DNA from 2 places in the Peribacillus sp. NPDC006672 genome. Region 2 is predicted to be linked to the other one. Evidence: riboswitches for the same ligand, from Rfam matches in the RefSeq annotation. Region 2 holds a riboswitch; the other holds the start of a gene.
The links. Region 2 has a riboswitch for thiamine pyrophosphate ahead of tenA (thiaminase II). Riboswitches for the same ligand answer to the same signal wherever they lie in the genome.
Positions count from the first base shown of each region.

Region 1: another riboswitch for thiamine pyrophosphate. It lies ahead of ACQKKK_RS00785 (ABC transporter substrate-binding protein); the one in region 2 lies ahead of tenA (thiaminase II).

Region 1 is NZ_JBNNOR010000001.1:149,295-153,536, reverse strand. It holds gene ACQKKK_RS00800 (ABC transporter ATP-binding protein) at 1-313, opposite strand, end outside; gene ACQKKK_RS00795 (ABC transporter permease) at 297-1,079, opposite strand; gene ACQKKK_RS00790 (thiamine-binding protein) at 1,076-1,360, opposite strand; gene ACQKKK_RS00785 (ABC transporter substrate-binding protein) at 1,372-2,376, opposite strand; TPP riboswitch at 2,509-2,618, opposite strand; gene ACQKKK_RS00780 (protein-glutamine gamma-glutamyltransferase) at 2,856-3,683, shown strand; gene rarD (EamA family transporter RarD) at 3,772-4,242, opposite strand, start outside.
Region 2 is NZ_JBNNOR010000002.1:127,047-131,288, forward strand. It holds gene ACQKKK_RS03935 (N-acetyltransferase family protein) at 1-404, shown strand, start outside; gene ACQKKK_RS03940 (aspartyl-phosphate phosphatase Spo0E family protein) at 476-670, opposite strand; gene ACQKKK_RS03945 (Fur-regulated basic protein FbpA) at 915-1,103, opposite strand; SAM riboswitch class I at 1,280-1,384, opposite strand; TPP riboswitch at 1,544-1,647, shown strand; gene tenA (thiaminase II) at 1,742-2,431, shown strand; gene thiW (energy coupling factor transporter S component ThiW) at 2,446-2,967, shown strand; gene thiD (bifunctional hydroxymethylpyrimidine kinase/phosphomethylpyrimidine kinase) at 2,936-3,736, shown strand; gene thiM (hydroxyethylthiazole kinase) at 3,738-4,242, shown strand, end outside.

The DNA.
Region 1 (4,242 bases), on a different contig from region 2:
TGTCTCTTATCCCAGCAAGCTCACTTCCAAGCAAAACATTATCCAAAACCGTTCTCCAAGGTAAAAGGGAAGGCTGCTGCGGCATATAGCTTATATGGCCCTTAAAGCCATTTATTCTTTTACCATCCAACGAAATGATGCCCTGATCCGGCTTCAAAATACCGCCGATCAAGTGGAACAACGTACTTTTACCGCTGCCAGATGGTCCTAGGATTGTGACAAATTCCCCATCATCCACATGGAAATTCATATTCTCTAAAATATTCTGTTTACCATCGAAAGAAAAGGAGACATCTTTAATTTCCAGCTTCATCCTTTTCACCCTCCTTTCTCTTCCATGAAACTAAATATTTCTCCAGGAATGTAATGATTCCAAAAAAGAGAAGGCTCATTCCCATAATGATGAAAATGGCAACAAACACCCGATCTGTCCTAAACGCAGAGGAAGCGAGCGTCATATAAACACCAATCCCCGATTTTGCCCCAAGCCATTCCGAAATAACCGCACCCATTACACTATAGGTGGCCGCAATTTTCAGGCCTGAGAATATGAACGGGATCGAGTGGGGTAGTTCCAGCTTCCAAAATAACTGGTTTTTCCCCGCTCCCATCATCTTGAAATAATGCTTAAGTTCGTAAGGTGTCTGGCGAAAACCATCCAATGAAGCAACCGCAACCGGAAAAAAACATACGAGTGAAATCACAATTAACTTAGGCAGCATGCCAAAGCCAAACCAGATCACTAAAAGCGGTGCCAAAACTATGATTGGTATATTTTGTGATAGTATGAGCAGAGGATAAACCGCGTCCTTCACACCTGGAAATAGGTGTAAGATTGCCGCAATTAATAAGCCGATACAGCTTCCAATAAGAAAACCCGATAACGAAAGCTCAGTTGTTGATATAAGGTGTCCAAAAAGATTACGGGACGACTCAATTCCTTCGATGAAAATGGCTGATGGAGCGGGAAGCAGCCATTCTTCAACCTTTAATAAGACTGTCATTGACTCCCATACTATCAGTAAACATAATAAAAGAAAGAAGGGAGCCCCCTTCTTCCAAATTCCCCTTTTGATCATGCCCGATATTTCTCCGTTAACGTATCCATCGTAATCCCGCTCGGCTGATATAGTATCTTCACTTGGGAAATGACATTCGGCGAACCTATTTCAATCATTCTTACATTCATTTTTTCTATAACCGACAGAAGCTCGGATAGCTCACCCTCCATTGTTGTTTCTAGCGGGTGAACCTCATACTTAACACCTGATTCATCAATGATCTTGATTGCTTCATCGACCAAAGGGATGACATTTTCCCCTTTAGGAATAATCTGTATACTAATTAATGAATTGGCCATTGTATTTCCTCCTATTTTGGTAAAAATTCATTGGTAAATGCCTTTTCAGGATTGAAATCACCTTCAAGAAGCTTATTTTCCGTCATCCAATCACTGTAATTCTTCCAGATTTCAAGCTTTTGTTCACCCCAACGCGGAGCATCATCCTGATACTTATCTGCAAGCCACTCCTGGCTTTTCTTCACTAGTTTTGGATCTAGATCAGGTGCAGACTTAATTAATATGTCTGCTGCATCATCAGGATTCTTAATCGCAAACTGGTACCCTTTCGAAGCTGCATGAACGAATGCTTTAACAGTTTCAGGATCCTCTTTAATCATCTTTTCATTTGTTGTCAAAACAGGCGTATAGTAATCAAGCTTATCAGAGTATTCGGTTAAGTAAACCATATTAAGCTTTTCATTTCGCAACTCAGCCTCGATACCTGTCCACCCATAATAAATCCAGGCAAAATCTATATCCCTTTTAACCGAAGTGAAAAAATCTGTGTCCCCTGTATTCACTATATCCACTTTATTTGCATCGGCATTTTCTTTCTTCATAAGTGAATCAATAACGGCCTTTTCAACTGGAGACCCCCAGCCACCATACGTTTTCCCTTCAAAATCCTTGGGAGTTTTAATTTTTTTTGCCGAAGGTGAAGCGAATCCAGAGGTATTATGCTGGATGACAGCAGCTAGCGAAACAATCGGCACGCCTTGCACGCGGGCCTGCGTAATGCCCTCCTGGTAGCTCACGCCGAATTCAGACTTCCCTGAAGCCACAAGCTTATCAGCTCCAGCTTCGCCTGGCATGATAATTTCCACATCCAGACCTTGTTCTTTGAAATATCCTTTTTCCTTGGCTACATACAATCCTGTATGGTTTGTATTCGGTGTCCAATCAAGCACGACCGATACCTTTTTTAATTCTTTATTGCCTTCTTTTTTAGATGATTCTTCTTTTTCATTAGTTCCGCCTGCCCCACATCCAGCCAAAAGGAACAACGAAGTTAACAGTGGTAAGAATTTATTCAAGCTATTATCCTCCTACACATCATATAAGATCCATATGCCGTACCATAATGGGGCGCCAGGGTCCATTCCAATACCGGTAAAAAACAAAAAACGCCCGAAGATGAATTCGGACGTTTAACATACAAAACAGATAGTCAGTAATAATATGTTCCCTCCGCTGGCATCATCCAGATCAGGTTCAAAGAGTCAGCATCTAAAGGACGCAATCTCAGCCAGCAGTACTGGCCCCCCTACATTTCTCGTACATATGAACTTTTCTCTCCCATTATATCAATTCATGGAGAAAAGGGAATACTAATTTGCTTCTTCTCATTAATTAGAAAGGTTTTCATGCCATTCCAATCATTCTCGTTTATGTGCCTGACACGTTTAAATAGTCATTTCCTTGCAGGTATTCATATAATGAGCATAACCTGTGGACATTTTTGTGTACTGGTTTTATAAACCCTTAATTTCAAAAGCAAAAGGTGGATATGATCATGATTAAGATTAATCACAAATGGTTAGATGTCAGTCACATCCAACCAGGTATAGCACCTGCTAAATCGCTTGAAATTCTCCAATTGCTGGCGGAAGATTCTAACATTTTTGAATATCGGAGCTTTGGAAACCTTAATTTCGATATACAACTGAGGCACCGAGTCATCGAGGCAGCTTTTGCGTTGGATAAAAGTGATGCAGAATTTTCCACACTTGAGGAATCGGCATCCAATAAACAATATTGGCGCCTTTCAAAGGATGGCACCTTCACACTTCAGCCAGGGATTGCCCCTCATGCTGCACTCCTGGACATTTTCTTGAATGGAACACTTTACGCTTTCGAATGCGGTACAGCGATAGTCATCACTTTTTTAAAGGCCATCTTGGATTTAATCGGCCCTAGGAATTTCGACTACCTTTTTTCAAACCTTTTTCTATATGACTGGCGCCCTCCAGAGAATATGGCTCTTCATGTTCATCAAGGAACGGATTATTTACCAGGGGATTGCCTTTACTTCAAAAACCCTGATCACGATGAGGAAACACCTGAATGGCAAGGTGAGAATGCAATATTATTAGGAGAAGACCTCCTTTATGGCCACGGAATCGGGATTACCAATTCACAAGGTATCATCGATGAACTAAATAGCAATAGAAAGCCGAATGCCACCATCTCAGCATTCCTGACAAAACATATCATTAGCTTGGATAGTTCCTACTATAGACAATTCCAACCAAATCCCTCCCGTGCAAAGCCCGTCCACGGTCTTGTCAGCCTATCTGATTTGATTGTTTCTGAAATAGGTCCGAAGATTTACCTTTCATGACTCAAGCACTTCCGCTGTAAAACCGGTTTCTTTAAATATTGGCAAATAAAAATGCTTGGGGATGGAACCACCAAGCATTTTTTCTTATTCACGCACCGATATTCCCTTTGCCTTTAAACCTGCGTGCACTTGCCTGACCCCATTTCGTAATGGATAGTGTATAAACAGCCAAGGCTGACCATATGAACAAAAAGGCTAAAAGATGCGCTTTTGTAAAACTTTCATGATAGACGAATACCCCGATCAATAAGGATAAGGTCGGAGCGATATACTGAAAAATCCCAAGCATCGATAACGGGATCTTCTCCGCCCCTTTTGCAAAATATAAAAGAGGCAAGGCCGTGACAATCCCACCGCCCACCAACAGCAAACTTGTGCTTCCTGCTGTAAAGAATTGCATTTCTGATTGGTTCATCAAGTATATCAGGTAACCCAAGGCAAGAGGCGTTACCATCATCGTTTCGAGCGTCAGCCCGATCGCTGATTCGGCTTTGATCATTTTTTTTGCCAGACCGTATAATCCAAAGGTCATGGCCAAAACAAGAGAGACCCACGGGAT
Region 2 (4,242 bases):
CGGAACCTGTATCCGTACAATCGAGGGTTAAATGGTTTGAGGAACATCATTCAGAAAGTCGACCGCTATATATCATTACTATAGAAGGGCAAACTGCCGGATGGATGAGCTTTCAATCTTTCTATGGCCGGTCAGCTTATGATTCTACGGCCGAAATCAGCATTTATATCGATGATTATTTCCGGGGAAAAGGCATCGGACAAATTTCGATTCAAAAGGCAATTGAAGTGAGCCCTAAGTTAGGGGTAAAGACTTTATTAGGTTTCATTTTTGCCCACAATACACCTAGCCTGAAGCTCTTTTCAAAATTCGGGTTTGAAAAATGGGCAAATTTACCTCGGGTTGCCGAGCTCGATGGCATTGAAAGGGATTTGATTATACTTGGTAAACGTGTCGATAATTAAAGATATTCATTTAAAAGCTATTGCCTTGAGCAGTAGCCTTTTTCAAATTAAACGAGGACGAAATGGAGAGTTTAGAAATACCTATATACTTTCTTAAGGGAAAAATATTCAGAATCTCTTTTATTTGTTAACGCATTCAACAGCGTATCCAATTCTTGGCTTGCTTGAACAGTTAGAAGACTTGTTAAACCATAAATTGCCGCCAATTTGATCATTTCTTGTCTCTTCTCTTCTACTTTTTCTACAATTACCTTCTGGCAAAGCATCAAGCCACCTCCCATTTATTCAATATTTTTACACCTTCATCATAATGAAACTTATAGTTAAAATCAACTATTTATCAGAAATTAAATGTGTACTTTTATAGTTAAAATGTAACAAAAAGCCTATTTAATTCTCTAAATATGTATATATTGTGTCATCCCCTATATAAACATAAATAAAAAAAGCATCCACAAGTGTAGACTGCGAATGCTTACAACATCTTCCAAGATTATTGTCTATCGCTTACTATGTCATCCATTCCGAAGGAGACTCGTTATTAGGTCTATTAATTACAATCTTATATTCATCTTCAAGTACTTTTAACGAGGCATCATAAAGGTGCCTTTCATCAGAGGTTTTGTATACTCCATTGGCCAATAACTCTTCAATAAGCACTGCCTTCCTCTGTTCAATCCTCTTAAATAATTCTGCCATGTAAATGGCTCCTTTCCTAGTCATCATAGAGCCCGCTTCTAGTTGAGCTAAACTGTATTAACCGGTTTGATTTCACAAAATTATATATACCTTTTCTAGTATGCCACTAAACGTTATTCCACAAAAAGAAAAGCCTCTTCTAATTCAAGAAGAGGCTTACAGTGTCCGTACGGCTCTTCTTATCTTCCAAGCAAATGCTTGTTGGATTTAGCACAGTTCCCAAAATGGGTCTGCTGCCGAGGTTTCTTTGGGCCAAGTCCCTCCACCTCTCTGGATAAGAATTCAATATATAAAAGATGTAGAAATGATTTTATCCCAATAAACATCAAAAGTCAATTACCTGGTTCTGCCTTTTTACTTGCCATAAATGGGTTTCCCCTTTCAAAATGCGGGTTGCATTTTCTCGTCTTTCTGATATGATGTCAGTAATTACATACAATTCACACCACTAGGGGAGTCTTTTTTAGACTGAGATGGAATTAGTTCCGGACCCTTTGAACCTGAACCGGCTCATACCGGCGGAGGGAAGTGGATGATATCGTCTATTTGCAGACTTTATCCATCTACCCCGTTCCGTATTCAGGAGCGGTTTTTTTTATGGATGTAAATAGAGGATCCATTCTAAAGGAGGATGAACAATGGAGAATACTAAATTAGAAACCTTCAGTGAAAGACTTCATGAACGGGCAAAGGAAATTTGGAAAAGGAACCATTCACACCCCTTTGTCCAGTCAATTGGAAACGGCACGCTTCCGGAAAAGAAATTTTCCTATTATTTGAAGCAGGACTATATCTATCTCATTGATTATTCCAAACTCTTTGCTTTAGGTGTCATCAAAGCTCATAATACCGAAACCATGGCAAAGTTTTCCAGCATTTTAAACGAAACCCTTCAAGTAGAAATGGATATCCATCGGCAATATGCCTCGGAATTCGGAATCAGTCCCAAGGAATTGGAAGATACAGAACCTACGCCTACCACTTTAGCCTATACAGGTTACATGCTAAATGCAGCTCAGCATGGGACTTTGGCAGACTTGATCGCCTGTCTCCTGCCCTGCGCTTGGGATTATTATGAAATCGGTTTGCTATTAAAAGAACAAAATGGAGCAGCATTGGAAAACAATCGCTACGCAGATTGGATAAGGTCCTATTCATCTCCTGAATTCGGGGAAGCACACAAATGGCTGATCGCTTTGTTGGAAGAATTGACGGAAGGTATGCCTGAGAAGGAACTTCTGAGATTAGAAAAGCACTTTTTGGTGACTTCCCGATATGAATATTTATTCTGGGATATGGTTCAAAATGAACAGGATTGGCCACTGTAGGTATTGGCATGATGATGAATCCAATCAAGAAAATGACGTTGACTGCCATGATCACGGCTATAACGACTCTGACCAGTTCATTTATTTTCATCCCTGCAGGATTTGCAAAGGTCTTTCCTATTCAGCATCTGGCAAATGTCATGACTGCCGTTCTATTGGGGCCAGCTTATGCTGTGACACAAGCTTTTTTAGTTTCCATCATTAGAAACCTGTCTGGTACCGGTTCAATTTTTGCCTTTCCCGGGAGCATGATCGGTGCACTTTTGGCTGCCGTCCTTTATCGAAAAACACAAAGTTTGAAATTCGCTTGTCTAGGGGAAGTGATTGGGACCGGCATTCTCGGATCCCTATCCTGTTATCCACTTGCAATCCTCCTATTGGGGGAAAAAGCTGCTCTTTTTGGTTTTTTACCAGCTTTTATGCTTAGTTCATTCGCAGGTGCGTTTTTAGCTTTCATATTACTTAAAATACTTCTAAAAAATAATTATATGAAGGGGATTTTTTATGAAAACAGCATTAACCATCGCAGGCTCTGATTCAGGGGGAGGCGCTGGAATACAAGCGGATTTAAAAACATTTTCTGCACATGGTGTCTTTGGAATGTCTGCCATCACAGCCGTAACCGCACAAAATACAATGGAAGTCCGTTCAGTACAGCCAATTGAAACAGCAATCATTTCAGATCAAATAGCAGCTATCTTTGAAGATATTCCTGTTGATGCAGTAAAAATAGGCATGCTTGGATCAAAGGAAATCGTGGAAACAGTCGCTGCGTCCCTTAAAACCTTCATGCCTGCCATCGTTATCCTTGACCCTGTCATGATTTCCAAAAGCGGCCACCATTTGCTCGACGAAAAGGCTGTCTCTGCCTTAAAAATGGATTTGCTTCCGATTGCAACACTTGTAACCCCAAATGTACCGGAAGCGGAAGTGCTTACTGGCTTGTCAATTCGAACGAAACAAGATTTTTACAGGGCATGCATCTCCATTCAAGAACTGGGTCCTAGAGCCGTTTTACTTAAAGGAGGCCATGCAGCAGGAAATCCAAACGATCTTTTTTATGATGGAACTGATTTCCATTGGATCAATGGAGAGCGCATTCATACAAAAAACACACATGGTACTGGCTGTACCCTATCATCTGCCATTACATCCAACCTGGCAAATGGACTTCCATTGCAAGAGTCGATTGAACAGGCCAAGATCTATATTTCCGAAGCGATACGTAATAGCTTTTCAATCGGTAGGGGCCATGGACCTGTCCATCATTTTCATTCATTTTCAAAAAAGAACGGAGTGACTTAATATGAAGGTTGCTGCAGCTGATTTATTCGTGAAGGTAAGAGAAAGAAAACCACTCGTTCACCAAATCACCAACTTTGTTACGGTCAACGACTGTGCAAATGTCACCCTTGCCATCGGTGGCTCACCTGTAATGACATCGAGTCCCCGTGAAGTGGCGGATATGGTTAAATTAGCGGATGCATTGGTCCTGAATTTCGGTACGATTGATGATAAAGCCTTGGAAGCAATGGAAATTGCCGGCAAGACGGCAAATTCCCTAAATATCCCGGTCATTTTGGACCCAGTGGGAGTGGGGGCAACCTCCTATCGGACAGAGCAAGTCACAGAGCTCCTAAGTAAGGTTACTTTTCAAATCATTCGCGGAAATGCGAGTGAGATCCTTCGATTGATGGGTGAGGGTATCGTTACACGCGGAGTTGATTCAGGGGAACTTGCAATCAGCAATGCAGAGCTGGCTGCACGAGCAGCAAATAAATTGAATGGTGTCGTCGTAGTCAGCGGAGCGA